One region of the Lysinibacillus sp. NPDC094177 genome, then DNA from elsewhere that is predicted to be linked to it. Evidence: riboswitches for the same ligand, from Rfam matches in the RefSeq annotation. Region 1 holds a riboswitch; each other region holds the start of a gene.

Evidence for each region. A riboswitch is a leader RNA that binds a small molecule or an ion and turns the genes downstream of it on or off. The one in region 1 is predicted to bind S-adenosylmethionine.
Region 2: linked by a shared signal. The riboswitch ahead of metA (homoserine O-acetyltransferase MetA) and the one ahead of ACQKNC_RS00080 (Na+/H+ antiporter NhaC family protein) in region 1 are both predicted to bind S-adenosylmethionine.
Region 3: linked by a shared signal. The riboswitch ahead of ACQKNC_RS19285 (O-acetylhomoserine aminocarboxypropyltransferase/cysteine synthase family protein) and the one ahead of ACQKNC_RS00080 (Na+/H+ antiporter NhaC family protein) in region 1 are both predicted to bind S-adenosylmethionine.
Region 4: linked by a shared signal. The riboswitch ahead of ACQKNC_RS12470 (cyclase family protein) and the one ahead of ACQKNC_RS00080 (Na+/H+ antiporter NhaC family protein) in region 1 are both predicted to bind S-adenosylmethionine.

The regions. Positions count from the first base shown of each region.
Region 1 is NZ_JBNNTW010000001.1:15,388-23,369, reverse strand. It holds gene ACQKNC_RS00105 (PadR family transcriptional regulator) at 1-164, shown strand, start outside; gene ACQKNC_RS00100 (DUF2812 domain-containing protein) at 154-699, shown strand; gene ACQKNC_RS00095 (hypothetical protein) at 945-1,109, shown strand; gene ACQKNC_RS00090 (hypothetical protein) at 1,127-1,360, shown strand; gene ACQKNC_RS00085 (peptide-methionine (S)-S-oxide reductase) at 1,590-2,060, shown strand; gene ACQKNC_RS00080 (Na+/H+ antiporter NhaC family protein) at 2,467-3,750, opposite strand; SAM riboswitch class I at 3,860-3,968, opposite strand; gene ACQKNC_RS00075 (hypothetical protein) at 4,099-4,596, opposite strand; gene ACQKNC_RS00070 (hypothetical protein) at 5,263-5,724, opposite strand; gene ACQKNC_RS00065 (hypothetical protein) at 6,533-6,880, opposite strand; gene crcB (fluoride efflux transporter CrcB) at 6,910-7,239, opposite strand; gene crcB (fluoride efflux transporter CrcB) at 7,236-7,598, opposite strand.
Region 2 is NZ_JBNNTW010000005.1:156,376-164,357, forward strand. It holds gene ACQKNC_RS10565 (hypothetical protein) at 44-202, shown strand; partial or broken gene ACQKNC_RS10570 (spore germination protein) at 409-839, shown strand; gene ACQKNC_RS10575 (endospore germination permease) at 1,036-2,928, shown strand; gene ACQKNC_RS10580 (endospore germination permease) at 3,156-4,937, shown strand; gene metA (homoserine O-acetyltransferase MetA) at 5,004-5,939, opposite strand; SAM riboswitch class I at 6,097-6,207, opposite strand; gene ACQKNC_RS10590 (hypothetical protein) at 6,476-6,961, opposite strand; gene ACQKNC_RS10595 (hypothetical protein) at 7,185-7,487, opposite strand; gene ACQKNC_RS10600 (hypothetical protein) at 7,540-7,788, opposite strand; gene ACQKNC_RS10605 (peptidase G2 autoproteolytic cleavage domain-containing protein) at 7,971-7,982, opposite strand, start outside.
Region 3 is NZ_JBNNTW010000015.1:68,392-76,373, forward strand. It holds gene ACQKNC_RS19260 (response regulator transcription factor) at 51-743, opposite strand; gene ACQKNC_RS19265 (hypothetical protein) at 998-1,156, opposite strand; gene ACQKNC_RS19270 (DNA-binding protein) at 1,323-1,553, shown strand; gene ACQKNC_RS19275 (homoserine dehydrogenase) at 1,605-2,591, opposite strand; gene ACQKNC_RS19280 (hypothetical protein) at 3,376-3,762, opposite strand; gene ACQKNC_RS19285 (O-acetylhomoserine aminocarboxypropyltransferase/cysteine synthase family protein) at 4,115-5,416, opposite strand; SAM riboswitch class I at 5,534-5,647, opposite strand; gene ACQKNC_RS19290 (glycerol-3-phosphate acyltransferase) at 5,944-6,576, shown strand; gene ACQKNC_RS19295 (DASS family sodium-coupled anion symporter) at 6,769-7,982, shown strand, end outside.
Region 4 is NZ_JBNNTW010000006.1:160,208-168,189, forward strand. It holds partial or broken gene ACQKNC_RS12450 (aldo/keto reductase) at 1-749, shown strand, start outside; gene ACQKNC_RS12455 (winged helix-turn-helix transcriptional regulator) at 818-1,201, opposite strand; gene ACQKNC_RS12460 (MFS transporter) at 1,311-2,495, shown strand; gene ACQKNC_RS12465 (hypothetical protein) at 2,756-3,166, shown strand; SAM riboswitch class I at 3,313-3,417, shown strand; gene ACQKNC_RS12470 (cyclase family protein) at 3,516-4,253, shown strand; gene ACQKNC_RS12475 (DedA family protein) at 4,312-4,908, opposite strand; gene ACQKNC_RS12480 (Cof-type HAD-IIB family hydrolase) at 5,525-6,298, opposite strand; gene ACQKNC_RS12485 (DUF2225 domain-containing protein) at 6,756-7,451, shown strand; gene ACQKNC_RS12490 (hypothetical protein) at 7,475-7,828, shown strand.

The DNA.
Region 1 (7,982 bases):
CTGAACAGCTTATTCAGCTACACGATGATTCGGATTCTCGTAGAAAGGTCTATGTCTTAACAGATAAAGGTCGAGAAGTATTGCTCGAAGATATTGAACGAAGAAAGATCATGATTCAGCTGGCAGAGCAGGGACTAAAAGGAGGTAAAAATAATGAGAAATAAGAGATATATGGCATCATATGGTTTAGCTTTTTTTGAGGAGCGCGATATGAAAAAATTAAGCGAAAAGGCGGCAAAGGGCTGGCATTTAAAAAGATTTCGATTTGCGGGCTATGGGCTAGAGAAGTGTGAACCAGAAGACGTTATTTTTAGTATTGATTATCGTAAATTACGGAAGGATGAAGAAGAGGAGTATTTTGAGCTATTTGCTTTCGGTGGCTGGACACATGTTTGTTCTAGTGCAGATATGCATATTTTTAAGGCAGCACCAGAAACTACACCCATTTATAGTGACACCGAGTCTTCTATTGATAAATTAGCGCGTCTTGCAAAGCCTGTAAACCTAGCAGCATCCATTGCTCTTGTCATAACGATGGTTTTGTGGGTATTTATGACATTTACCACTGGGACAATTCAACACATTGCAGAGCAAGGATTTACATATTCCTTTGTTTTTACTGTTCCAGCAGTGATGACATCTGGTGGAGTTTACTATCATATGTGGAAAAACCTTCGATTAAAATCCAAGCATATATAAGAACGAACAGCTGAAGCTTATTAGCTGTTTTTTTCATGTTGTGGAAAATTATTATGTCAATGAAAATATGCTATTAAATAAAGTAAGGGTGTTCGGCAAAACAAGGGGATTGATTTCCGTTCCGACTTGGCGCTTACCAAGCTGTTTTCTTAAAGGTTGTTGCTATTTCAATTAACGGAGCAGGTTAGTGAACGTAGAAATGATTTTATGCGTAGGTTACTAATTACTAAAGAGGTGGTTTGAAAATGAAGCTGAGAGTGTTGTTTGGTATTTTTCTTATAATTAGTTTGACAGCTTGTTCATCAACCAAACAAACTGATATTGCAGATGAGGTTATCTTCTATGGTGAGGGAGAACATTGGGATGTAAAGTATATTTACAATCCTGAATTGTATGATAAAAAAAAGTAAATTGGGTTGAAATCGAATTGAAAGATTTAGAACTATCGCAGGGGGATTTACATAATATTGACATTAAGTTTGAAGGTAGAGATGGGCTAATTACAGGTAATGTTGGAGATATGGTAACAAAAATTAAAGGGAACGTTATTTCATTTTTAGTTGGTACTGTTAATAACGAAACATATAAAGAGGATGAATATAAAATCAAAATAAAATTCAAAGATAAACAAGATGTTATAAGATTGCAGTTATTGAAATAACTTGGTGCTTTACTCGATGAACGTTGAGCTGCTTAGACAGCTCTTTTTTATTATTGTACTAACGGTGCAAGTTTGTTGAAGAGCATTGTTTAATTTGTGTTCAACAATCGGGTCATAATGTGGAATAATAAAATTTGTCATTATTTTAATGTGTAGTAGACTTAGTAATTACATTTTTTTCCTCCAATTTACTTGGAATGAATTTTTTTAAACAAAGAGGAGAGTCAATATGGAAGTAGTATATTTTGCAGGTGGATGTTTATGGGGAGTACAAGCTTTTATAAAAACTTTACCTGGGGTTAAGTTTACAGAAGCAGGAAGAGCTAATGGAACAAGTCATACACTTGAGGGTGATTATGATGGGTATGCCGAATGTGTAAAAACAGGATTTGATCCGACAGTTGTAACAATCAGGGAATTAATGGGGTATTTATTTGAAATCATTGACCCATACAGTTTGAATAAACAAGGACAGGATGTTGGCGAGAAATACAGAACAGGAGTATATAGTGAAAATCCTGAACACTTAGAAGAGGCAAAGGCGTTTCTTTGTGAGAGAAATGATTACGACCTTATTGTTGTTGAAGTATTACCTCTTACAAACTATATAAGAAGTGCAGAAGAACATCAAGATAGGTTAGCTAGATGTCCAAATGATTATTGTCATATTCCAGAAGAAATATTAAGTAGGTATAAGTAGGGGAGATTATTAAAAGATGGTTTATGGGATCTATAGTTTTCAGAAATGCTTTACCTTATTATAAGGGGAACAGAACTGTTTAATCATTTTCAACGTTCGGGCGCGATTGTTTAATTAGCGTCTCTGTTCTTATTAAACTAAAGAAGGATTTACTAAAGACCAAGTTCATCTACTAAATGCGTAGAATGAACTTGGTCTTTATGTATTAACAGCAACAATCTATAAGAAAACAGCCAATAAAAAAACCAATCGTTTTAATTATTTTTTCAAAACGATTGGAATATTTCAATGTAAAATGACGGCGGATATCACCTGAATCGGAAAGTAGTTTGCATGGGATGTTAGCCTAAGCACAAAGCCTATTCCAGACGCAATTATGCCGAGGTATAATTGATAGTGGTGAAATTCAGGCTTTCTTTTTTGCCGGGTATCCGATAAGGATCGCGATGCTCCCGCAGATTCCTATAAGGATTGGATAGAAAGAGTATTGCAGCATGCTCACTGGCGATATTCCAGCTACGCTTGCGGCTGCTAGGAATTGGGCTCCGTATGGTAGAAGGCCTTGAATCGTACAAGAGAAAATATCTAATATACTTGCGGACTTTCTTGGCTCAATCTCATACTGTTCAGCAATATTTTTTGCAAGTGGACCAGCAATTAAAATAGCAATCGTATTATTGGCTGTAGATAAATTAGTTAGGCCCACAAGGCCGGCAATCCCAAATTCAGCACCCTTTTTCGATTTTATTCTTCGTGTCGCAAGGTGAAGCAGAAAGTCAATTCCTCCGTTAAACTTAATAATCTCCACCATTCCAGCTATTAATATCGCAAGAAATGCCATTTCATACATGCCTGACATTCCTTCGCCAATCTTTTGCAAAAGGCTCATTAAATGATAGCTACCATCTGCTAAACCAACAGCCCCGGCGAGAACAATCCCAAATGCTAGAACAAGGAAAACATTCATTCCAACTAACGCAAAGATAATAACTAACACATAGGGAACAATTTTTACCCAACTATAGCTTAAATGCTCTACTTGTGCTGTCGTTTCACCCATTGTGATTAACCCTAAAATAATGCTCGTTACAATAGCTGCCGGTAACACAATCCAAAAATTCACCTTAAATTTATCCTTCATTTGTGCGCCTTGTGAACGAACGGCAGTAATTGTTGTATCTGAAATAAAGGATAAATTATCGCCAAACATCGAACCTCCAACAATCGCCGCCATTACTAAAGCCATGGAAAACTCTGTATGCTCGCTTATCCCAACTCCAATTGGCGCCAGTGCAACAATTGTTCCTACCGATGTACCCATTGATAGGGAGATAAAGCAGGCAATGATGAACAAGCCTACGACAAGCAGGTTTTCCGGAATGACCGACAAAGCAAAGTTAACAGTGGAGTCCACTGCCCCCATACCTTTTGCTACCTCTGAAAAGGCCCCAGCCAAGAGAAAAATAACAACCATCAGCATGACATTTAAATTTCCTGCGCCTTTGCAAAAAATATCAACCTTTCGCGAAAACGATTCTTTTCGATTCATCGCCAGAGCCACAGCGCCCGAAATGGCAATGGCTACAATGACAGGAAAGGCATAAAAATCACCTGTAATAACCCCTGAGCCAATAAATAAAATCAAAAAAACAACAAATGGGATCAGTGCCCATGGATTCTCATTCTTCATTGTTCTACCTCCAAAAATTAAAAAGGGACACGTCCTTAGCCCATTTTTTTACATAAAAAAGACCTCATCTTGAAACAACAAGAAGAGGCCTTATATCTATAAAACGCTCCTCTTATCTATCAAGCCATTGCTTGCTGGATTTGGCACAGTAACTTAAATCACTAAGTTCCGCTGCCGAGATATCATCGGGCCAGTCCCTCCATCTCTCTTGATAAGAAGCAAAAATATTATATTTTTTTCACAATAATATTAGAATAAAATAAAAAATCAATATTTGCAACATATTTTTAATCAAAGTATAAAAAACTCTCGGAAAAGTCAGCGTTAAGGCGACCAAAGAGTAAAGTGCTAAATTATGGGTATTGAGATTTGAGCGTATTGGTGGAGAATGGAGAGGGTCATTTCACCAGCTTTAATTATTTTTAACGCAGCGGAAGTGTAATTTTTCTCCAGAATTAAAGCTATTACAGAATTAATAACAGCTGTAGGAAGAAAATCTTCAGCAGTGAAATAATTTTTTATTTTGTTACTTAAACAACGGTCCACTGCAGCTGTTCGAGTTTTGGTTACAACTTCATTTTCATCAATAGCTTTTTCTAAATCGGGACTTATACCATACTTTCCTTCAATTTTGTCAAAATCCAGACCTACAGCTTGTCCAAATTCATTCATCACTATCGCTTGTTCAAATACAAATTCAAGTGCTTCAGCTAATTCTTGTACTTGCTGTTCATCAACTTCTGTGTTTGCCTTTTTGTTTTTCGCCAATGTTGTTGGTGAAAAGGCTGATATTACTAAAGAGAATACAAGTAGAGACGCTATTACTTTAGTTAGAAGATTCTTCATTCTTTTTTCTCCTTTTTGTTTTCATTTTTTTTAAAACTGAATAGTGAATTAAAAAACGTAAAAACAATTACAACCCATATGGAAAAGAAAAAGTTATAACGAAAATTCCAACTACCATGTCTGAAATAATCCCAGACCGGTAAAGTTATAAATAGTAATATGAAATGAATAATATATATGTGTTTTCTGATAAACTCCATATAAGTCACCTCAAATGAAAAACTGAATTATACAATTACTAATTTACATATTATTGGAAAATGTTTTGGTGCTTCGGAAGTATTAATTTGATCCATACTGGCACCTTTTGATGAAATGTGAGTTTTTGTTAGAGAGCTGTAGCTAGACAATACTTAGGGTGTGTTTTGATAATTAATGAAAAATTATCAAATACTTGTATTATCTTTTTTAGTTTTTAAATTACTATTTTGTTTTTCTAGGTTTATCAAATGCCCAATCGAAAAACATTAATATTATAGTAAGTATAAAACTGTGAAATAATTTATCAATAATCAACCAATCTCCAAAAATAAAGTAGTTTGTAATTAACAATATACAAAATGCAATTAAGAAAAATATTAAATAAAATGTAATTTTTTTCACTGAAGCTCCTTTTTAAAACCAGCCTTCTTCCTCATAGATACAAGTAACTAGCCAATATGTTATTTAAGCCGTTATTCCAACGATATTACCCCTTACTCCGGCTTTAAGTATTCTCTCAGCAGCACTTTTATAATTCTTTTCTTTTATATAGTTAACAATTGTAACCATTGCTGTAACACTAAAATATTCTTGATAAGCCGCCTTAATTTTCCTTTCTATACAACGATCAACTGCAGCAGTTCTTGCTTGGATTACTGAAGAATTAGGTTTAACAAGTTCTTCTAATTCAAGTATAACTTGATCATCAGAACCGTATTTTTCTTTTAATAATTTAAAATTAAAGTCAACAAAGTCACCATTACTATTTTTATATGCAGCTTCTTCAAACATGAATTCTAGTTCCTTTGCTAATTGATCAATTTCCTGTTGACTAGGTTCGTATGTTGCTTCAACAGTGTGAGTAAAACTAATAGGGACTAATAGTAATGTGAAAATAATTGTCATTATTAATCTTTTTGTTTTCATAATCATTCTCCTTTACTTTTTCCCCGGGTATGTTATTAACATACCATTAGCTGTAAAAATTTAAAAATCAACTTTTGTTTATAATTGAACAAAAATTGATAAAATTCAGAAAAAATACTCTTCTTGGAGCTTGAAATCACAGATTGAGGAATAGATCTTGAAGTATTGCAGAACGGACAGGTTGTTAGTTGAGTTAATAGAGGGTGGTTCACTTTGAGAATAGCTACAAAGCAGAAATATTTAATGAAAAAATGGAGCGAGTAATTATTACTCATGTGTGTGAATGTAGAGTTAGCCGTAACTTCATCAGCATCGCTTTAACAAGTAGAAGAAGGAGGTTAAATAATGATTAGTTGCATATTGGAAGTAAGAAAAACCCGAGATTTATTGAAAGTTATTGTTACCGAAGAACAGTAGTTTTTCCATACTATATTAAATTATATTACTTTTGAAATTGTTAAAAAAGATGGACGAGTATTTAAAAAGAAGATTTGCTTTTTACCTAAAAATGATACGGATTTAGATACAGATGAAGAGTTGGTCGATGAATGGCTTCGAAAACCTGGTGATGAAGTCATTGCACATGTAATTGATCATAGTGAATCATTTACGATTTGATTAGAGCTTGGAGGAACTACCGTTGAACCCTGAAACTCTTTTATGTAGAATGTTGCTCCTTTAGCTACATAACGAAAGGACTCCTTTTTTCAAAGGAAGCCCCTAAATACAATACTACTTTGACCAATCTATTGAAGCTTTTCAAAAAGGAATTTATTTTACCAAAGAGCGCGATCTTCTGAAAAAAAGCCTAAAACATTTGAGGTAAAAATTCAGTCATAAAGCGTTGATTTTTACGTAGCCATATTTTTAAAATCATACGATGTGTTAGAAGGCGTTGCCTTTTATGTGGTCTATTCTTTGTCTCTATTAAACTTTGCAGTAGAATACAAGTTTCTGTTGCAAATGCTTGAGGATCAACGAGGACATCAAGCTTATAATCAATTAATTGAGCTGCTTGAACCTTTGCAAGCAATTGTGCAAAGCGTGTATTCATTTCTGGAAAGTTTTCTTCGAGTTCTAGGTCGATTAAAGTATAAAGTGTTTGTTCAATTTCAGCTTCGAGTGCTTGTAATTGTTCAATGGATGGCTGTGTCAAAAAATCACCTCTAGCTTCTTAAAATGCTGCTACACAAGGAAAAAGCCAAGTGCCGCGAAAAGTAAACCGAATAAAACTGTAGTGCATATATAAATAATCGCTTGTCTCCATTTTTTCCGCTCCAAAAGCGTCAAACATTCAAAACCGAATGTTGAAAAAGTCGTATAAGCTCCTAAAAAACCAAGCCCTATAAAATGCCATATCCAATCACTTGGATGTAATGCAAATAGAAAGCCAAGGGCAAAAGAACCCGTTATATTGATCAAAAATGTTGCCCATGGGTATGTATGGACAATCAATTTACCTAGATAAAATCTCGTTAGTGCACCCAAAAATCCACCGATACCAACAACTATCATACGATGCGCCCCTTTGCTAGCTTAAATCCTAGCCATGCACAAGCTAAACCGCCAAAAACACTCATTAAAATATAAAGAACAGCTTGTAGCCACTTACTATCCTGCAAAAGTAATAGCGTTTCTAAAGAAAAAGTCGAAAAGGTCGTAAAGGCTCCAAAAAAGCCGGTCCCAATTCCTAAAATAACAGGCGTACGCTTTGTAAACGTAGTAAATAGCCATGCTAAACAAAAGCAGCCGATTAAGTTTATGCAAAGTGTCGCAAATGGAAAACTACCGTTATTTGAAAGTGCTAAACCGAGGCTATATCGACAGATGGCACCCAAAAATCCGCCAATCCCAACAGCTAAAAATGATTTCAACGTAAAGACTCCTTATTAAAATGTCTATATGGAAAAGTGTATCACGTGATAATTATTTTAGATATGTTTCAGTTCAAAAATATCAAAGAGATCTCAAACATTATAGCTTATACTGTTTTACCAACTTTGGTTCAAATGTTTTCGTTCTATAGTTTATTTTGACTTCTTGAATATTATTTTATTATATCGCCGATTAAGATTCTTATAATTTCTGCCAAAATACGCCGTAGTTAATGTCCCTATATCATCTCTTAATATGTATATAACTAACAAGGAGGCATAATTATTAGGATTCAAACACTAATTACACCGTTGACTGAAAATCCGATAACGGTTAATCCGTTGACGGAAAATCCATGAGGGGAAAACCCGTCACTACTAATT
Region 2 (7,982 bases), on a different contig from region 1:
GTTGTACATTCTATAGTTATGTCAATCTTGAGGAGGAATGAACATGTCTATTTCTAAAATTGCTGATACCTCCCAAAACAACGACCAACTGTATATTTCTCAATCTCAAAATTTGAAGATAATTAAAAACACACTCGGGAATAGCAATGACCTTTTCATACAAGAATTGTCGTTGGAAAAGCTGAAATATATGCTTTCGTGAGCATCTATGTAGATGGCTTAACCGAAAAAATAAGCATTTCTGAATCTGTGATTAATAAACTAATGCTTGATATTGAGGCAAGTCATGAGACAGAAACAGATAAGATTATTCGCTATTTAAGAGATTATTGTTTAACAGTCGGCGATGTTAATTTTTGAATGGCGATACGGTCATTTTTTTAGATGTTTGTCCTAGTTGTACCGGCACTGCTAATAAGTGTTGCATTTCAACGAGAAGGAGTCCCCTTCCCTGCCATAGTTGAGGCTCCCAACATGGAGTTAGCCTTTTAGGTGTTGAAGGAAGCAGGTCTTCGAATGCCAAGAACCATTGGACTAGCCGTATCCATCGTTGGAACATTAGTAATCGGTCAAGCTGCCGTAGAGTATGATTTTAGCTTCAATACTTGGATTGTTTGTTTTAATGTTTGGCCTTATGATCATCGTTCTACACTTATGCAGCTTACTAACTTTTGATGTTCCATATATAATTCCATTCGGCCCATTAATTCTAAGGATCAAAAAGACTCACTAGTGTTGTTCCCTCGTAGAGCTTTATTAACTCGACTACGATTAATCAGTTAAAAAATACTGTCAGGGGTTATAAATATTTAATTCAAAAAAAAGAATCATACGAATGATTCCAAAATTTTACAAAGAAAAGAAAACGATTTTTATTTTTTCAATTTTTTTATTGATCGGCGTTGCATTATAAGAATCAAAATTCCGAGCCCTCTAGACTTGATTACCTTTATTTTTTCACCAATTAAAGATTTAATTGTCTCCCTGACAAAATAATATGGAACTTTATGTCTAGAAAGAAGGGGTATCGTTCATATGGAAAAAGAAATAATTAGTTCAAGACAATTTATGATCATTACCTTCCTCTTTTCAATTGGTACAACCATTTTAATTATCCCAGCAAGTTTAACAAGCGAAGCAAAGCAAGATGCATGGATTGCAGCGATCATTGGTGTCGTCTTAAGTTTGCCCGTAATAAAGCTTTTCGTTGCTTTTGGAAAAAGAACATCTACCCTTACTTTTGTAGAGGCTAATGAAAAGATATTAGGTCGTTTTTTCGGAAAATTAACTGCGATTGGCTTTATTATTATCTGCTTACTTTCTTCTGGTGAATTATTATACATCATTGGAATTTTCATGAAAACATCAATTATGCCTGAAACACCTACGATGGCCTTTGCTTTTCTGTTCAGTATTATCATTATTTATGCTGCATATCTAGGAATTGAAATTTTTGCCCGTTCTGCAGAAATACTATGTCCAATATTTATTTTAATTTTTATTTTCTTTGTAGCTTGTATTTCACCATCCATCCATATTGAAAATTTACAGCCAATAATGGAAACATCAAAAAAATCATTATTCTTTGGTATGATTCGATTTATAAGTCTTTTTTCATTCCCGCTTGCCGTATTATTAACGATTTTCCCTTCCGCAGTTAACGTCCAAAAATCTGCGCAAAAGGGTTTTTATATTGGCACAATTTTTGGAGGGATTGTCTTAATTACAATCATTACACTGTGTATCCTTGTCCTAGGTCCGGCAAATACTGCTTCTAGGACATTTCCAAGCTATTCATTAGCTCAAAGAATTTCAATCGGGAATTTTTTGCAGCGTATTGAAGTTATAATGGCAGCCATGTGGATTATATCAATTTATATTAGAACTTTTATGTATTTTTATGCTGCGGTTATCGGTATCGGACAAGTATTCAAAATTAAAAATCATCGACCGCTCATTTTTCCACTCGGCATGATTAGCCTTGGACTTTCACAAATTGTTCATCCTAATATCATTCATTCAGATATTTACAATAGAGAAACTTGGCCTATGTATTCCTTCGTTTTCATGATTTTATTACCATTAGTTTTATTACTTGTCGCGAAGATTCGCAAAATCAATGGGAGTCAAGGAAATGCTTCACAGAATGCAAGTAATAGTAATAACGATAATTCTTCACAGAATGCAAACAGCAGTAATAGTGAAAATGCTTCACAAAGTGCAAGTAACAGTAATAGCGAAAATGCTTCTCAGAATGCAAGTAATGGTAATAACGAAAATGCTTCACAAAGTGCAAGTAATGGTAATAATGAAAATGCTTTACAGAATGCCAGCAGCAATAATAGCGAAAATACCTCACAATGTGCAAGTAATAACAATAACGAAAATTCTACACAAAATGCAAGCAGCAGTAATAACGAAATTGCTTCACAGAATGTAAGTAATAGTAATAACGAAAATGCTTCTCAGAATGCAAGTAGCAGTAATAACGAAATTGCTTCACAAAGTCCAAGCAGAAACAATAACGAAAATGCTTCACAGAATGCTAGCAGCAATAATAGCGAAAATGCTTCACAGAATACAAACAGCAATAATGACGAAAATACTTCACAGTGTGCAAGTAGTAGTAATAACGCAAATATTTCACAGAATGCAAGTAGCAGTAATAACGAAAATATTTCACAGAATGCAAGTAGCAGTAATAGCGAAAATGCTTCACAGAATACAAACAGCAATAATAGCGAAAATGCCTCACAAAGTGCAAGTAATAACAATAACGAAAATACCTCACAGAGTGCAAGTAGTAGCAATAGCGAAAATACCACACAAAGTGAAGGTAACAGTTATAGTGAAAATACTTCACAGAATGATAGCGATACCGGCAATATTCCAAACAGTGATAAAAATAAAGATTCTCCAGAAAGTTAACAGCATAGCGAAAAAAAAATCAAACGAATGATTCTAAAATTTTTAATAATAAAGAAACGAAAACGATTGTTATTTTTTGGACTTTTTTATTGAGCGGCGTTGGATTATAAGAATCAACATTCCGATCCCTCTAGACTTGCTTACATTTATTTTTTCAACTATTAAAGACTTAATTGTCTCCCTGACAAAATAATAAGGAACTTTTAAGAAAAAGGGGTAGTGTTCATTTGGAGAAAGAAATAATTAGCTCAAGACAATTTATGATCATTACCCTTCTCTCTTCAATTGGGACAGCTATTTTAATTAGCCCTGCTAGTGTAACAAGTGAAGCAAAACAAGATGCCTGGATTGCAGCGATTATTAGTGTCGTTATAAGTTTACTCTTAATAAAGCTTTTCGTTACTCTAGGAAAACGGACACCTACCCTTACATTTGTAGAGGCTAATGAAAAGATATTAGGTCGCTTTTTTGGAAAAATAACTTCGATTGGCTTTATTATTCTATCCTTTATTTCTGCTGGTGAATTATTATATTTCATTGGCATTTTCATGAAAACAGCAATTATGCCAGAAACACCTATGATGGCCTTTGCTTTTCTATTCAGTATTATCATTATTTATGCAGCATTTCTAGGGATTGAAGTTTTTGCCCGTTCTGCAGAAATACTATTCGCAATGTTTATTTTAATTTTTATTTTATTTGTAGTTTGTATCTCACCATCCGTCCATATTGAAAATCTACAGCCAATAATGGAAGCACCAGTAAAATCTTTATTCTTTAGTATTATTCGATTAATAAGTATTTTTTCATTCCCACTTGTCATATTATTAATGATTTTTCCTTCTAATGTTAACATCCATGAATCAGCACAAAAAGGTTTTTACATTGGCACAATTCTTGGAGGGATTGTCTTAATTGCTATCATTACACTGGCAATCCTTGTCCTAGGTCCGGCAAATACTGCTTCTAGGACATTTCCCAGCTATTCATTAGCTCAAAGAATTTCAATCGGGAATTTTTTGCAGCGTATTGAAGTTATTATGGCAGCAATGTGGATAATATCAATTTATATTAAAACCTTTATGTTTTTTTACGCTGGGGTCATCGGCATCGCACAAATATGTAAAATTAACAATCATCGACCCCTTATTTTCCCATTTGGAATGATTATCCTTGGACTTTCACAAATTGTTCATCCTAGTATCATTCATTCAGATATTTACAATAGAGAAACCTGGCCTATTTTTTCCTTTATTTTCGCGATTTTATTACCATTAGTTTTACTACTCGTCGCGAAAATTCGCAAAATTAACGGTAATCAAGGAAATAACACACAAAGTAATTGTAGTACACAGAATGAAAATGGAAGTAATAACGGGAATTCTTCGCAGAGTGATAACAGTAGCAATGCCGGAAATGCTACACAAAGTGAAAATAATAACGGTGATTCTACACAGAGTGCTAATAGCAGTAATGCCGGAAGTGCCACTCAAAATGAAAGTACTAGTAATAACGATAATTCTACTCAAAGTGATAGTAATAGCAATCCCGGGAATGCTACACAAAAAAGTAATAGTAATACTGATAATTGTGCTCAAAATGAAAATAGTAGCAATGCCGGAAGTGCCACTCAAAATGAAAGTACTAGTAATAACGATAATTCTACTCAAAGTGATAGTAGCAACAATGACGGGAATACTACACAAAAAAGTAATAGTAATACCGATAATTGTGCTCAAAATGAAAGTAGTAGCAATGCCGGAAGTGCCACTCAAAATGAAAGTACTAGTAATTACGATAATTGTGCTCAAAATGAAAATAGCAGCAATGACGAAAATTCTATGCAGAATAATAGTAATAACAATGCTGGAAACACTACTCAAATTGCAAGTAGTAACAATATCGAAAATCTTCCGCAAAGTGATAGTAGCAGCAATACAACACAGAATTATAGCGATACTGGTAATACTCCAAGCAGTGATAGAAATAAAAATTCATCTGAAAATTAAACAGCATAATGTTAAAAATGATGACCCTGAAATATCAAGGTCATCATTTTTTTAATTGCTACAGTGTTAAATATGATATTCAATCTCATCAACGAAATCCCATTCGTATGGTGTTTCTTGGTATACATAGTAGTTCAACCAATTCGAGAATAATAAATGTGTATGGGCACGCCACGAATTAATCGGTTCATTTGCTGGATTATCATGTGGGAAGTAATTCACTGGTACTTCAATATCTAATCCTTTCGCAACGTCACGACTATATTCATCTGCTAAAGTTGTCGCATCGTATTCAAGATGGCCGGTAATCATAATGTTTTTATTGTCCTTAGATTGCACAATGAAAACACCAGCATCTTCTGAATAAGATAGTAATCGTAAATCAGGGTGGTTGCGTACTTCGTCGATTGATACAGATGTGTAACGTGAATGTGGGGCTGTAAATAAATCACTAAAGCCACGTACTAAATCCACTGTTAAATCCGTAATAACATGAGAATATACACCTGAGCATTTAGCAGAAAGCTCAATTTTCCCAATGCCGTAATGATGGTATAATGCTGCCTGTGCACCCCAACATATATGTAGAACCGATGTTACGTTTTGCTTAGACCAATCCATTATTTCTGAAATTTCCTGCCAGTAGTTCACATCTTCGAACGCCATTTTTTCAACTGGTGCACCTGTAATAATCATGCCATCATAGCGGCGATGACGGATTTGATTGAAGGTCGTGTAAAATAACTGTAAATGTGATTTACTGACATTTTTCGATTCATGCGTAGCTGTATTTAAAAACGTAATATTAACTTGTAACGGTGTGTTACCTAATAAACGAAGTAATTGTAGCTCTGTTTTTTCTTTTTCAGGCATCAAATTTAAAATTAATATATTTAACGGACGAATTTGTTGGGTTTTTGCTCTATCCTCTTCCATTACGAAGATTTTTTCCTCACGTAAATGTTCTCCAGCTGGTAAGTTTTTCGGAATATTAATTGGCATCTTGCATTCCCCTCTCAATAATTTTTCTCTGTTAGAATCAATTAGTGCCTTAAGATCAATGCACGGGCCCTGCGCAAAGCTCAAATATCAAACGATAAAATTAAAAAATCCCCCTCATTCCATATGAGATAGAATGAGAAGGATTTTTCCACGTTCACTCTTATCTCTCAAAGGACAAATCCTTTGCTGGAATTAGCACCTTTCTAACTTTTGTTAGAGGTTGCTGAAGCGTCATCGGGCCAAATCCCTCAACTTCTCATGATAAGATTATTTAATTAAATAGAATTGTAACATGAACAATTAAGAATATCAATAATACATAGAATATTTCGTTATTAATCATGCATGTCATTATGTTTTAAGAGGAATTACAGTTTAGTTATTTATCTTTACGCTTCTTATTAAGTCTATGTAATTTTCATTGTAACTCATACTTCTGAAAAAAAGAAGTGTATAGCATTTACAAATAAAAAAGAAGGCAAGTAGCCCTCTCTAGACACTTTTTAAGTGTCTATTTTTAAAATCTTTTATTTGCTTTAAGCATTAGAATTACTGTTAAACTTTATAGGAATAGCCCTTGCAATAATCGTAATGATGTAGGTGATAATCGTCCCTCCAAAATAAGCTATGACTGGGGACCCCACAATAACTAGTAATAATAAAATGTTTCCAATAAAACCGAAGTCGTATTCGGCTTGGTCAGGAATCATATATAAGAGAGCAGCAATCAAATAAATAACAAAGATTGGAGCAACTATAAAGTTAAGAAAGTAAGATAACTTGGTTGCTTCGTTGGATTTTTGAATTAGCTGTTGAATAAAATATAAAATAGAAGTAGCTATGAATACAATGCAAATTACACCACCATAGTCTTTGTAAATGGAATCTAAAAAGTGCGATATCAAAGCCCCCAAAACAAGAACAACAGCGCCCACACCCAAAATACCACCAATAAATGCTGAACCACCACGAATTAAATTAAACCCGCCTAGTCCGTTTGGAATAAGTTGCCAACCCCACATAAATTAAAATCTCCTTTTCATAGGTAATTATACACATTTTTATTATACAGAAAGTTATAATTTATGGAAGCTTTTACTGGGATAAATTTTCTAGTGATTTGTTCAAGTTGTCACTCTTGATTGTCTTTATTTTATAGTGATTCGTTTGAACACTACTTTTTTAATAAAAATACGCTACCCGATGTGAGTAGCGCTTACTGAACAATATGGAACCATTACACTATTAAAATTTATTTTTATTAAGTATCCACAAACTCCCCATTGAAAAAAGCATTACACATAAACTTCCGATTAGTGACTGATGCCACCAATTAGAATTAACTACCTCTGTATTTACTGTATATGGATAACCTACAGTTGTATTTCCGTTAGATAATGACTTTGTCACCATTGGAACCCATTCAAAAACAGAACCCCCTAAGTTCCGAAAGGAAATAATAAAAACAAGTAATGCAACAACTAGGACTATCAACAATACATAGTTAATTGTTTTTCTGATGTCAGGATATCGAGCATTTATATTCATTCTATAATCACCCCCTTTACTTTTCAGTTTCGGATTTAACAATATGGAACTATCACTCATTAGTCCTCATATGTTGTAAAATTGAAGAAAGATCAAAAATATCTGGAGCAACTTTATTTATATTGTTTAAATCTCCTTCGTCTAATTTAAACTCATTAAGATATGCATCTAAAAATAACTCAATATCTTGTTTACTCAACTCATGTTTTTCTACTAGATCAACTACTTTTAAATTTCGTTCATGTTCTATATCCAGCAAAATTCTATTCATATCCCAATATGTCATATTTTCAGTAAACATTTCTTTTCCTCCTAAAATAAAATTACCTTTACATACGCTTTGAGAGAATAAAAGTTTCACGAAAATAAAATATAATTAGATTTTGTAGGTGGATCATAATCTCCAGCTAAAAACTTTACACCACTGTAAGTCAAATACCCCTACACTCGAGGTTACAATGTACTTGTTTCAATATGGAACGATTATTTAATAAA
Region 3 (7,982 bases), on a different contig from region 1:
GTCCAATAACCCCTGCTACAAACCCTGCAATTGTAACATACTTCTCTATTTTATTTTTCCATTTTATAGCCAACGCCCCACACCACCTTTAAATAGCGTGGATTTTTAGGATCTGCTTCGATTTTTTCACGTATTTTTCGAATATGTACAGCCACAATATTTTCTGCATTGTAAGCTTCCTCATTCCATACACGCTCATAAATCTCATTTATCGAAAATACACGCCCTGCATTTTTCATTAATAACTCCGTAATTTTATATTCGATTGGTGTTAATCGAACAGGCTCCCCTTCTAAATTGACTTCCTTTGCATCCTCATCTAATACAAGTCCGTCAATTTCCACCTTTGCTGCTCCATCATTGTACGTCCCAAGTTGTACATAACGTCGCAGCTGAGACTTCACTCGAGCCAACAACTCTAATGGATGAAAAGGTTTTGTCACGTAATCATCTGCACCTACAGACAAGCCATGAATTTTGTCGCCATCTTCCGCCTTTGCACTAAGCATAATGATGGGAATATTGCGCTCTTCTCTAATTTTAAACGTCGCTGTAATTCCATCCATTTTTGGCATCATAATATCTAAAATAATTAAATGTACTTCATTGTTTTCTAATTTTCCGAGTGCCTCTAAGCCGTCAGCAGCTTTAATGACATTGTAGCCTTCATTCTTTAAATAGATTTCAATACCATCACGAATATCTTGATCATCGTCTGTTACAAGAACTGTTAGTTTCGTCATGATATACACCTCACTCTCAATTAATAGTGTACCTTTCAAATCTTAAAAACCAGTTATTATAAATATGAAGAATTTCTTAAGGTTTGAATGAATCTTATCAACTTATATACAGGCATATATTTCAACATATATGTGCAAAGGAGAGACCTCTAGAAAGGGCTAGTCCAATCCCTCCCATATGGACAGCCCCTTCCCCATTAATAACGAATTGCCATTACAGTTGCTATTCCCCACACCTTTGTCGGCTGTGATTTCTATAGTACCCATTCTAAAGCACCAGATAAGACAGGTGCGCTACCAATTACAATGATTCCAATAGCTACACCTGTTAGACGAATTGATGAGAAAAAAAGACCTTGGAAAAATGCAATGCTCGTAACAGCTATACTTGTCCATTTCCATGGCAATTTCAAGACACATCATTTATTGCCCCTCGAACGTCACCACGCACTAACATTAATAATACAGATTTATCCAATATCAAACAATTACCATTTTCCTTTTTCTTTCATTTATTAACCCATAGTAGGCTTTCTATTAAAGGGAGGTTATAATAAAAACAACAAAAGGAGCGAAATTATGTATAAAACAATTGAAGAAACAGCCATCGAGCTTGGTATGCCCGAGGATCAAGTACTTCGCCTAGTTTACGAGGGCCGTATTCGTTCAGTATACGACGGGGACCAAATACTGATTAATAACGGGCAGTTCAGCACTTATTTTGAGCAATTAGATCGTATTAAAGAGGAAATTGAAATATGGCGGAATACACCTATTCCAGAGGATATTGATGTTAAAGATGAGGATTAAAAAATGCCTATCATTCAAACAATTAGAACATTGTTGAATGATAGGCATCTATTATATTGTTACGACAAATCCAGCTCGCTTACCGATAATTTCCGCATAATCCTCAACCATTACACTAGCTGTCGGATACATTCCTGCCCCAGGTCCAACTAGCGTTAATGTGCCAATATAATTTGTATCCAATGCCACAGCATTATTGACATCATCAACTGGATAAAGCGGATGTTCTTTATCAACTAACTGCGGCCCAACCTTCGCGACCACTTTACCATCTGCTAGCTTCTCAACCTCAGCTACGTGGCGATAACGCAAGCCGTTTTCACACGCTTCTTTTACTTGCTCTGTCGAAATACTATCAATGCCAACCACTTCGACGTCAGCCCAGTCTGGTTGTTCGCCAAATGCCAAATCACTTAAAATCATTAATTTTTTAAAGGCATCCTGACCAGAGATATCATTATATGGATCTGCCTCTGCATAGCCTAAATTTTGTGCCTCTTTTAAAGCCGTTTCGAACGACCAGCCCTGTGAGCGCATTTTCGTTAAAATATAGTTGGATGTCCCATTTAAAACACCCTGAATACGACTAACATCATTAACAAGCAAAATATTTTTCATCGTTTTAATAACTGGTACACCACCAGCAGTTGTAGCCTCGAAGCCAACAAAAACCCCGTTTGCTTTTGCAAGATCCTGTAGCTCCAACCCCCTCTTTGCGAACATTACTTTGTTAGCTGTGATGACATGACATTTATGTTCAACAGCGTGCTTTAAGTAAGTAAATGCTGGCTCCTCATTAACGATCGCCTCAAAAACAACCTGCATACCTGGTTCCGCTAAGACTTCATCCATACTAGTTGTCATTAAATGTGCTGTGCCTGGTACACGTTCACGGCTAGCATCTGTAACTAAAATTTTTGCTACTTCTAGCTCAATTCCTAATTTATTTTTAAGCTCTTCACGCTTTTCATTTAATATATGGTAAATTCCTTGACCTACCGTTCCAAATCCTAATATAGCTGCCTTTATAGTTGCCATTGTTGTTATTCCCTCCAACTTACATTCCGCAGTTTCATTATATTTATTTCGTCTCAGCTTAATTCGTACAGATTTTGAATTGTGCGCCGACTTTACAAAGCAGGTCAACTTGCCGTGTCTCTAACACTTCGTTTTCAATCAGATATTTAGTCATGTTGTTTCACTCTCGCTACAAAAATATTCTGAATAAAGATACAAAGTCTGCGAAACAAACAAATTCAAATAATTCAAAATTCAACTTAAAGAAAATTGTAACGTATATACATACATTGCACAAGAAAAATCTTTCTAGGATGGACATTTGTTTCCTCTAGAAGTGCAAAAGAAATCGTTTTCATCCCTTTTAATATATGATTTTTCACTTGATCTATAATAATTGAACAAATATTGACGATTCTTAATAAAAAAATATGGATCATCTATGGTTAATTTCCGTTTTGACTGAGGGCGTTCGATGATCCGCTTGAGCCAACAGGATGTTGGTCACGAAGGATGTGATGGTATTAGCCTTCGTTCCTCTATCGCTGAGCCCCAAGGAGTCGCCCAGTCAGAACGAAGATCAACTTATATATGGCATAAATTTTTAACAAATGTCATCCACAACTTTTGGTGATATACCAAAAATAAATGCCTTTCTTCTATTATATATGTATGTAAAGACATTCATAAAAATTGTTCTTTTAAAATATATTAATAAAAATTTTTTCTGTATATGTTCATCATCTAATTTAAAAAGCTCATTCCCTGTAGCAGCAGAGAATGAGCCCGATTATATGAGGGATAATTAGCTAGCTTTGGCTAGCAATTTATAACGATATTGAGTTAAAGCTTGTTGCACCAATCCTATTTCCTCTTGCGTAAAATTTGGTATTGCATACGTACGTTCAACTAATTGGAATGTACCGTATTTTAAGTAATACTCTGTCGCAGGTAGAGGAATATGATTTGCTCCATAGCTTTCATAAGCTTCGAAAACTTCTTTTACTGTATAACCTTCCTCTTTGGCATAAACGATTTCCTTAAACGTAGAATGTCCAAAGATCTCTTGCCATTTACGCTCAACTGACGCAAGTATGTTTTGAATGGACATGTTGTTCACAAATACATGACCTTCATTTAATTCATAAATAAGATAAGATGCTATGTTTTGCGCACTATAAACATTTCCCATTTAAAACACTCCTTATCATCAGTTTTTGTAGATAAGAGTAATTACTGGCTGAGCAACTACTCCTCTTTATATATTCAAAAGTGGGGGAGCACTTTTGAAAACTAAATTAGTCTATAAATTGGTTCTAGGTTGGTAGCCTTTCGAACACTTTTCTTAATCCCTAGTATAAAACAAGGATTTAAGTAAGTCAATAATACTTATAAAATTACTAGGTATTAATTTTAAACAATTTCCTTACTCTCACCAAATGAGGCGAGTGGATGATGCAGCAACGTTTTACGCATTACCAAATGAGGCCTATCGAATGGGAAAATACGTAAACGCTACAACATTAACCAATGTTTTTTATTTATTATGCTTCTACTTGTTGTTGTGAAGCTGTTACTTGTTCAATAGCTTGTTCTAAATCTGCAATAATGTCCTCTACTGCCTCTAGACCGATGGATAAGCGAATGAGCGATTCGGTTACGCCAGTTTGGATTAGCTCCTCAGCTGATAGTTGCTGATGTGTAGTAGATGCTGGATGAATAATTAACGATTTGGCATCCCCTACATTTGCTACGTGCGAGAATAATTTCACACTATCGATTAATTTACGTCCTGCTTCACGTCCACCTTTAATACCGAATGTAAGCACTGAACCGAAGCCATTTCTTAAATATTTTTTTGCTAAATCATGAGTAGGGAAATCTTCTAAGCCATTGTAATTTACATATTCCACAGATGGGTGGTTTCGTAAATATTCAGCCACTGCTAGTGCATTTTCATTATGTTTAGGAATACGCAAATGAAGCGTTTCTAAACCTTGTAATAAATTAAATGCTGCATCTGCACTTAATGTTGGTCCAAAGTCGCGTAGTAATTGTACACGCAGTTTTGTAGCAAATGCAGCTGCTGCTGTGTCAATACCATAACGCAAACCGTGATAAGAAGCATCTGGTTCGGTAAAGCCTGGGAAACGTCCACGAGTCCAATCAAACTTCCCTGCATCTACTACAACTCCACCTAAAGTTGTACCATGACCACCAATCCATTTTGTTGCGGAATGAACGACGATATCAGCACCGAAGTCAATTGGTGTAGAGCCATATGGCGAAGCAAATGTGCTATCAATAATTAATGGCAAGCCGTTTTCATGTGCTATATTTGCTACCTTTTCAATATCTAGTACCTTTAAACTTGGATTCCCGTAAATTTCAGCGAACACGGCCTTTGTTTTATCAGTAATAGCTGCTCGGAAATTTTCTGGATTTGTTTCGTCTACGAAAATCGTTTTAATACCGTAGTTTGGTAGTGTGTTGGCGAATAAATTATAAGTACCTCCGTATAAAGAGCTAGCTGCAACAATTTCATCCCCTGCACCTGCAAGATTTAAAATGGAAAATGCGATTGCTGCTGCACCAGATGAAAGTGCTACTGCTGCTGTACCGCCCTCTAATAAAGCAACGCGCTTTTCAAAAACATCTACAGTTGGGTTTGTAATGCGCGTGTAAATATTGCCAGCTTCCTCTAAGGCAAAAAGACGTTGCGCATGAGCAGTGTCTTTAAAAACGAATGCCGTTGAGCGATATACGGGTACTGTACGAGATCCTGTTACCGGGTCTGGCTCTTGCCCACCGTGTAACAGCAATGTTTCTGGTTTAAAATTTGTCATTGTATACCTCCAAATGGTTATTTTTTTACGATGGTACCGGAGATGAGGAGGATTTTTTCAGTAGAAAACAAAAACCCTCTTCAGCTAAGAAGAGGGTTGCGGTTGCAAGTTTTCCTCCCCTTATCTGCCAGATCCAAGTAAGAATCTGTAGGAATTAGCACCTTAGTAAGTTCGTCACTTACTGGTTGCCGGGCATCATAGGGCCTATCCCTCCGCCGCTCTTGATAAGAGTATGAGATTCAATTTCCATCGTTGTTACACAGTATAAAACATAGACTTTTTCTCTGTCAACACTAAAATTTTATTTTTTCCGAAACTTCTGTCTGCTTTTTTATGTAATACAAACGCATACACTATTTTAATATTTAATAGTTTATCACCAAAACGTGGGGTTGATTTCTGTTCCTACTGGGCGCTTTCCTAGGGGCGTCCAGCCTCCAATCAAATTATATAAATGGTATAGATTTAAACAAATTCCACCCATATCTTTTGGTGATGAACCTATTTATTTAGAAAGGAGGACTTCTATGATAAAGGCCGTTATCATTTTTCTTCTTGCTGGTTATTTTATTGGCTGTATTCATGGTTCTAAAGTTGCTCAATTTTTATCCGGGGTAGATCTAAAAAAGTCTGGTTTTGGCAATGCAGGTGCCTCTAATGCAACACTTTCCCTTGGATGGAAATACGGTATATTAGTTGCACTTATCGATATCGGTAAAGGCGTTGCAGCTATTATCGGTGCTCATGTCTATCTAGCAGATACAACACAATTAACAGAAGTACAAGTTTGGCTCTTTACCTATATCGTAGCTGCTGGTGTCATTCTAGGTCATAATTTCCCATTTTATATGGCCTTCAATGGTGGCAAAGGAACTGCTTCAATCATCGGGATATTACTTGCGGTTGATTGGAAAATTGGCTTATTTGCACTCATTTTATTTGTTATTTTATCTTTCGCTACGAACTATTTAATTGTTGGTGTACTTGAATTCTACCTTGTTTTTTGTACTGCCACATATTTATGGATTCCTGGAGTTGGCCCAACGATTATAGCCTTACTACTTTTTGGCATAGCGCTCATTTTGCATCTCGAAAATATTAAACGATTAATACAGGGAACTGAGCCTAAAGTAACCTCTGCATTTAAAAAGAAAAAATAATATCTTTTGGAAATTTTCGTCTGTTCTATGACCACATTTTTTCTCGTAATTGCCCGTTATCTCTATAAATTGAGAGTATTTCATATGTAAATTTTCTTTACAATAAATAAACAAATTACTTTCTTAATAAAGCATTTTACTAGCCGATGTTATAGGAAATAATATCCACATTTATAGAAAGGATGAAAAAGTATGTCTACTTCTGAACAAGCAAAACCGAAACGTAATTTGAAGCCGCTCTGGATTGGATTAGCCTTCGCTTCACTAATCATCATTATTTTTTTACCTAATAACGGCGATTTACCTGAAGCTGGACAACGGGCTTTAGCTATCTTAGCTTTCGCAGTCATTCTTTGGGTTACAGAAGCTGTCTCCTATCCCGTTAGCTCGGCCATGATTATTGCCCTCGTTACAATTTTACTAGGGTTGGCTCCGTCAATGGAAGATCCAGCAAGAGAGCTAGGAACATCGGATGCACTAAAATTAGCATTAAGTGGATTTAGTAATTCTGCAGTTGCACTAGTAGCCGCAGCTCTTTTCCTAGCGGCAGCCATGCAAATTACGAATTTACATAAACGTCTTGCACTATGGATACTTTCACTAGTAGGGACAAAAACGAAAGCCATTGTATTCGGTGCTATTTTAGTATCTATTGCACTCGCATTCTTTGTCCCTTCTGCTACTGCACGTGCAGGCGCAGTTGTCCCAATACTACTCGGAATGGTAGCAGCATTTGGGTTACCACGTGATAGTCGACTTGCTGCTTTACTTGTCATTACCTCTGTGCAAGCTGTCTCCATTTGGAATATCGGTATTAAAACGGCAGCAGCTCAAAATATGGTCGCTTTAAATTTTATTAAAGAACAATTTGGTGTTGATATTTCTTGGGGTTCTTGGTTACTTTACGCTGCCCCCTTCTCAATCATCATGTCAGTAGCTCTATTTTTCATTATGATTACACTAATTAAGCCTGAAACAAGTAATATTGAAGGCGGTAGAGAAGTAATCAAAAAACAGCTTGCGGAACTTGGTCCATTAAAAGCTCCAGAAATTCGTTTAATCATAACATCGGTAGTTTTATTATTTTTCTGGGCTACTGAGGGCAAACTTCACCCATTCGATACAACAACCGTCACAATCGTTGCAATTGCTATTTTATTAATGCCAAAAATCGGAGTCTATTCGTGGAAGCAAGTTGAACCGCATATTCCTTGGGGGACAATTATTGTCTTTGCAGTAGGAATTATGCTAGGAACGGTTTTACTTAATACTAAAGGTGCATCGTGGTTATCTGATAAAGTATTCGGTTCACTCGGTTTAGATTCTATGCCAATTCTTGCAACAATCGCGCTTGTTACTTTATTTAATATTCTTATTCATTTAGGTTTTGCAAGTGCAACAAGCCT
Region 4 (7,982 bases), on a different contig from region 1:
GCAGAAATGGTGAAAAATGCGATTGAGGTTGGTTACCGTAGTATCGATACTGCTGCTATTTATGGTAATGAAACAGGGGTTGGTGAGGTATTAGTCAGGCACTAGCAACTACTGGGTTAAAACGTGAGGATTTATTTATTACATCAAAAGTATGGAACGATGGCTTGAGCTATGAAGAGACAATTGCAGCATACGAGGACAGCTTAGAAAAATTAGGGCTAGATTATTTAGACCTATATCTCATTCATTGGCCAGGTAAAAATAAATTTGCTGAAGCTTGGAGAGCACTCGAAGATTTATACGAGCAAGGGAAAATTAAAGCTATTGGGATATGTAACTTCCAAGTTTCGCACTTACAGGATCTTCTTAAAATAGCTCGTATCACACCAGTTATTAACCAAGTAGAACTACATCCACGATTGCAACAAACTGAGGTACGTTCGTTCTGCGAAGAGCACAATATACAAATGGAAGCTTGGGCACCATTAATGCAAGGTGGACTCCTCGATAATGAAACTATTTCAACAATAGCTGAAAAATACGAGAAATCAAATGCTCAAGTGATCTTACGCTGGGATATTCAAAATGGTATCGTCACAATTCCAAAATCTGTGCGTAAAGAACGTATGATTCAAAACGCTGATATTTTTGATTTCACCCTAACTGATGAAGAGATGGCGATCATTAACGCTATGAATCTAGAACAACGTGTTGGACCAAACCCAGATGTGTTTGACTTTGTCATGTAAACGATAGCTATGTAAACGTAAAAGAGACTGTCTAATTTTCTTCTCGTGACAGTCTCTTACCAATCTATTTAAGATGTATGCATCATCGCGATATCTTCATCACGTTGCATTAACAGTACATCTTCACCTTTATCTTGTAGCTTTTCGATATGTTTTTCACCCCAAGTGCAAAGGATGTTCAGCACAGGGTCCATTTCTTGACCATAAGGTGTTAACGAATATTCAACTTTCGGCGGTACTTGATTGAACACCTTGCGATTAATTAATCCAGACTGCTCTAATTCACGCAATTGGCTTGTTAGCATTTTTTGCGAAATGCCTGGAATCAATCGGCGAAATTCATTCGTACGAATCTGACCATGGTGGTTAAGATGACAAAGAATAATAGGTTTCCATTTGCCCCCAATGACTTCAAGAGTGGCTTCAACACCAATATTATAAACTTTTTTCATTGTAAACCCCCTGTAATATTCAAAAGTAACTAAAAGTACCCTACGAACTTTTTGGTATGTATGAATATTACTATACACTATACAAAAAATCAAAGGAGATATTATTAGAATGAAAGATACAAAAGTGCCGAATGCCAAACTAACATTACTCGCACTTGCCATCAGTGCATTTGGTATCGGCTCTACAGAATTTATAAGCGTCGGATTACTTCCATTAATTACAAAAGATTTTGATATAACATTAAGTACTGCGGGCTTAACCGTATCCATATATGCACTAGGTGTAACTATTGGTGCACCACTTTTAACAGCATTAACATCGCGCCTTAGTCGCAAAAATGTGTTATTGCTCGTCATGGTACTTTTTATTATCGGGAATTTACTTGCAGCTCTAGCACCCTCATTCTCATTACTAATTGCCGGCCGTATTATTTCAGCATTAGCACATGGCGTGTTTATGTCTATTGCCTCTGTTATCGCTGCAGATGTTGTGGCACCTAATAAACGAGCAAGTGCAATAGCTTTTATGTTTACAGGGCTAACATTAGCAACTGTCACTGGTGTCCCGCTAGGAACTTTTATTGGACAAGTAACTGATTGGCGAATGTCGTTCATTTTCATTGTTCTCATAGGCATCATTGGATTAATTAGTAATGCCCTGCTCGTGCCAAGTCACTTATCGAAAGGTAATCCAATATCCATTCGAGATATTGGTAAAGTATTAGGGAATATTCGAATGTTATTAATCCTCTTTATTACTGCAATTGGGTATGGTGGCGCATTCGTTGTATACACCTATGTTTCTCCTATTTTAGAGCAGTATATGGGCTACTCACCAAAGGCAATTGTCGTGATCTTAGTTGTATATGGTATTTGTGTTGCCATCGGTAATACATTAGGTGGTCGTTTTGCGAATAATAACCCTTTACGTTCTATTTTTATTATCTTTATCGGCTTAGCATTGGCAGTACTCGGCATCGGCTTCTTTTTGGAATCATCAATCATTGGATTATTGATGGTCTTTATGATGGGGCTATTTATGTTTATGAATGTGCCAGGATTACAGCTTTATGCCGTTCAGCTTTCAGAAAAGTATATACCATCAGCTATTTCAATGGCTTCAGCATTAAACATTTCAGCTTTTAACATTGGCATTTTTCTAGGGTCATACATCGGAGGATTCATCATTCGTCATCAATCATTAGCTCATACTCCTATATACGGATTCGGCATGGTGATGATTGCTGCAGCTACTACATTTCTATGGTTACTCTTTGATAGAAACAAACTTTGAAGATTTATCGGAACAAAATCTCATTTTATCGGAATCTTTTCTCGTTTTATCGGAACAATTTCAATTTTTATCAACGGGTACCTCCTCAGGGATTAGTCATAGTTGAGACCCTGGAGCGAAGCGGCAGCAACAAATGGCTTTTCTGTGCGAAAGCGAAGCGGCAGCAACAAATGGCTTTTCTGTGCGAAAGCGTAGCGGCAGCAACAAATGGCTTTGTTGTACATAATATAAGGTATCAGCATAGGATAGGAGGAATTTAGTTGTATTACAATCCTTATCCGTATTTTGTCTATCCTAATTATTATCCGGCATGGGTAATGGCAAATCAGCCAACAATTCAACACCCTTCTAGCCATCTAGCAATGCCGACAAACCCAACGAATAGAAGTCCATTTCCAATCGTCAATACAAAGAAATTGAAGACTTCCGCGAAACGGATCAAGGATATTATGCAGCAAGCACAATTACTTACGGATAAAATTGATGAATCAGAGCAATTTGCACATGATCTTATGGACGCGGCACAACAATCAAAGAAAACAGAAGTTGAAAAGTTAATTGCGTCAACAGGCATTACTATAAAATACGAAACTACCTATACACCAGATGGATTTCGTATAACATTTACTGAAAGTAGCTGTTGTAAACTAACATTAATTTTGGGTTGGTGAAGAGTTGGTCCTTTGAAGAGGGCCACTTTTTTTGCCTTTAGCATCTTTATGAATTTTAACCTTGTATCCCTATCGAACTTGTAAACTATAAATAAATATGCTAAAGTATTTGTAATTGTTATTTCTGAAAATTCTTATATTATTTTTTCTTATCAAGAGAGACGGAGGGATTGGCCCTATGAAGTCTCAGCAACCAGCCTATAGGTATGGTGCTAATTCCAATTGGCAAAATTCAGCCTTGAAGATGAGAAGACTTACTTATGTTGCATTGCACAAGAGTCCTCTTCTTCAAGGAGGACTCTTTTTTATTGTTGCATTCAAAAAAATTAAAAGAAAGCAGGGAACTATTATGACAAACGAACTTTTACGAGCAATTCAACTATTGAAATCGAAAGAATGGGTCGATTTAACACATACATTTGGTCCAAATTCTCCTCATTTCTTTATGTTTGACGATGCAAAATTTGAAACATTATTTTCGCATGACGATGGCTTCTTTGCACAACAATTCACTTTCCCTGGGCAATACGGAACACATATCGACCCACCTATTCATTTTGTGCGAGATACACGCTATTTAGAAGAATTGGAGCTAAAAGAACTAGTGCTACCACTAATCGTTATTGATAAATCGAAGGAAGCCGAAATTAATAACGACTACACGTTAAGTATTCAAGATATTCTTGACTTTGAAGCTGAATATGGAGAAATTGAAGCAGATACCTTTGTTGCGCTGCGTACCGATTGGAGTAAACGTTGGCCAGATAAAGAGTCTTTCAGCAATAAGGACGCTGATGGTAATAATCATATTCCGGGCTGGGGATTAGAAGCGTTACAATTTTTATTCAACGAACGAAAAGTAAGTGCTATTGGCCACGAAACTTTTGACACGGATTCAGCAGCAGATTTTCGTAAAAACGGTAAGTTAGACGGTGAATATTTTGTGCTAGAGAAGGATACTTACCAAATTGAGCTTATGACAAATTTGGATAAACTACCTCCAAAAGGGGCCGCTATATTCAATATTGTGCCAAAGCCTGAAAAAGCGTCTGGATTCCCTGTCCGTTCATTCGCAATATTACCTTAATATAGCAAAAGGTCTGATTCAATAAATATAGAATCAGACCTTTCTTCATGAAAATAATTTATTTCGCTGTATTCCTTCTTTTGAAAACAAAATAAACGATCAACATTATTAATATGAACAATACTATAAGATAAACACTGTAACGGGATACATATAACCCAACATAACGCCATTTCTCTCCAAGTATCGTTCCTAAGGTAATAAAAGTAAATGTCCATATAGTTGCTCCCGTATATGCAAAGAAAGCAAATTTTTTATAAGGATAATTATTAATAGCCGCAATATATGCTGTTAGATGACGCACACCAGGAATAAAATATCCTATTAATAATAATCCTGGACCTATTTTCGCAAATAACTTTTTAGTAAAATCAATTTTCTGTTCAGTAATATGGATTTTCGAACCGTATTTTTGCAATAAAGGAAGCCCGAATTTATAACCTATATAGTAGCTCAGGGTAATTCCCCCTGCCGCACCTACGATAGCGCTGATTAAAGCTGGGATATGTGCTAGAGTTTCGCGATAAACACTATACCCTACATATGTTAAAAATATCTCATCTGGAAGTGGTAGCCCAACAATCCCTCCAACTAGGATAAGAATGATGCCAAAATATCCGTAATGTTCAATAAGAGATTGCACATGATGCGCCATAATTCCATCCCACCTAAAACGTAATAATTTTTAATAGTTAGCTTTATAATAACTCAATGGAAACAACATTATGAGTGTTATGTATTTAATACAGTTTTCTCCAATCAATTATGCCTCGGCATAATTGCGTCCGGAATCGGCTTTGTGCTTAGGCCTGCAAATGTTTTTTGTGCGAAAGCGTAGTGCTAACGCAGCGACAGCAACAGATGTCTTTTGCGCGAAAGCGTAGTGCAACGAAGCGACAGCAACAGCATGATGTTGGTCACTCAGTCGTCGCCACAGGACGTGGCGTTCTTAGACTGAGTTCCTCTATTTCAGGGGTTGTTTGGACACCCGCTGAAAAGTGACTTAAAACCACATTCATCTCACCACCTATTGAAGTGGGAGACTTCTGTAACTGCCGTTTCACTTACGTTACATAAAACATCTGTACCTGTCGCTTCGCTTTCGGTCAAAAGACATCTGTACCTGTCGCTTTGCTTTCGGTCAAAAGACATCTGTACCTGTCGCTTCGCTTTCGGTACAAAAAATATTTGTACCTGTCGCTTTGCTTTCGGTCAAAAGACATCTGTACCTGTCGCTTTGCTTTCGGTCAAAAGACATCTGCTGAAAGGAGTTAAATTATTTGTAGCTCACGAAGAGCATAATCAATACCATTCTCAGTTGATTTTTTCGTTACATAATCAGCAACATTTTTTAATGCTTCACTACCATTGCCCATCGCAATACCAAAGCCAACCTGCTCCAGCATGTCGATATCATTATCTCCATCACCAAAAGCAAAAGCTTCCCCAGGGTTCAAGTTAAAATAATCTAGTACAGCCTGAACAGCAATAGATTTGGAAACATCATGTTGCAAAACGTTTGTAATGTAAGGGTGCCACCTTTTAAATAATAAATGAGGGAATTTTGAAATATACTTTTTCTCCACATCCTCATTGCCATATAAACACATTAAGTAAACTTCTTGCGTTAAAATATCTTCATTAATCATAGGAAACTCTCGCAAAGATAATGTCTCTTGCATAGCTTTCAATGTCTCTTGTTTTTGGACGTTATTCATCGATAATTGTTCTGTAAAAAACGAGAGACTTTGTTTATTTTCATCAGCAAAATCCTTAACTGCCTGGACAATTTCTTTTGCAACAGGTATTTTATGTATTACTTGATCTTGATGCTTAACATATGCTCCATTAGCTGTAATAAACGTCTCTATTCCTATATTTCTTAACTCCTGGCACATTGATAAAGGTCTTCCTGTAGCAGCAACAATATGAATTCCTTTGTTTTTTAATCGCTCAATAGCGTTCCTTGTACTTTCTTCAATACGACCATCTTCATAATTAACAAGCGTCCCATCTACGTCAAAAAATACAATTTTATAATTCATCGTTCGCTCCTTATCATTTTGTTTATTTTCACCAAGTATATCGATTAACCATTTTTCATCATCCCCATTAATCATCACCAACACACTTTTAATTTTACATTAAGAAACATCTTTATATCAAAATTAACTATAGGTATTATCACCTACACAAACAACTTTATCATATGAAAATTAGTAGCTTTTAATTAAACTTTTGTACGTAATTTGACAAACTAAAACGAGGTGTATAACTTGCCTCTACTACACCGATAAATACTACTACGGTTACATATCGAAATTTCAAACAACTAAGAAAGTAATGAACATTTTTATTTCAATAATTCTAAAGGAGTATACCAAAGAACATAGAATTGTTAAAATAAAAGATAACTAAATTAAATACATTGAACGATATTATTCATCATATAAATAGAACAAAAGAAATAATATTTTTTTCGAGGTAAAGGAGTTGATTCTTATGGCATTTAACATTTACTACTATGAAAGTAGTGTGGATTGCAAATTTTGCAAAAAGCATTTTACCACATATAAAGTACGTCCTAATCGATATAAAGTTATCGAAGAACAAACAGATTTCATGCCAGTTTATGAAGGTTTAAACCCGTTATTGTATGAGGTTGCCGTTTGTCCACATTGTGGCTATGCTTACCACAAATCTATGACAAGAACATATGGGCCTTTCTTACTTCTTATTGATGAGTTGTACATAAAAGAGCTTCAGAAACCAAGGGATATGTGCAAGGAACGTACAATCGATGATGCCATTGTAAGCTTTAAATTAGCTTATCTTGTATCAAGAGCAGCAATGGAAGAGTCACTTCTTATGGCCAATTTCGCATTAAAAATAGCCTGGCTATATCGCTTAAAAAATGATCATGAATCAGAAATGCGCTACCTTTTTGCTGCTAGAGATTTTTACAGCAAATCTTTTGCATCCAATCAAGAGGGCGGCGAGAGAATTCAATTTTTACATGCAGAATTAAGCCTACGACTTGGAGATATTACTGAGGCGAAAAAGGGATTTTCTCGACTAATAGCAGATCGAAATGTTTCCAATAAATATCGAAAACTAGCACGAAATCGCTGGGAAAACTATAAATATGACGAGCAACCTAACAACGCAAATGAAAATATAGAAGAAGTCATCAATTGAAGTAAACGAGGAGAGTGATCAACATGCAGCTATTTACTAAAAAGATTGATGTGAGAGAAGAAGATATTTTTTCAGACCTACATCATTTTTTGCTGAGAAAAAATAATCGCTATTTAACGAATGATGAAGTAGTTGCATTAACTGGGGTTTCATCTGAGCTACTCTATAAATGGGTAAAAGCAGGAAAATTGAAAAAATCGATTTTCCCTAATTTAGGCGCACCTTGTGAGCGCTGTGGACAAATTACTCAGGCAAAAATATGTGTTAGCTGCTCATCCACCATCGTTAGTACATTAAAACAAGAGGAAAAGGATCGTGCCTGGTTCAATCAAATACAACGGAATAATCAAAGAGCTAGCACGTATCACTACAAATAAAATAACTAACATCTCTACAGTGTACTTACACTTTGGAGATGTTTTTTTCCTACCTCCGCTCAAATAATCCAAAATAATGACATTTGACCAAATTTAAACAAAATTTAAACGAAGTTCCCTTTTACTTTAAACTTTACCACCTATAATTAGTCTT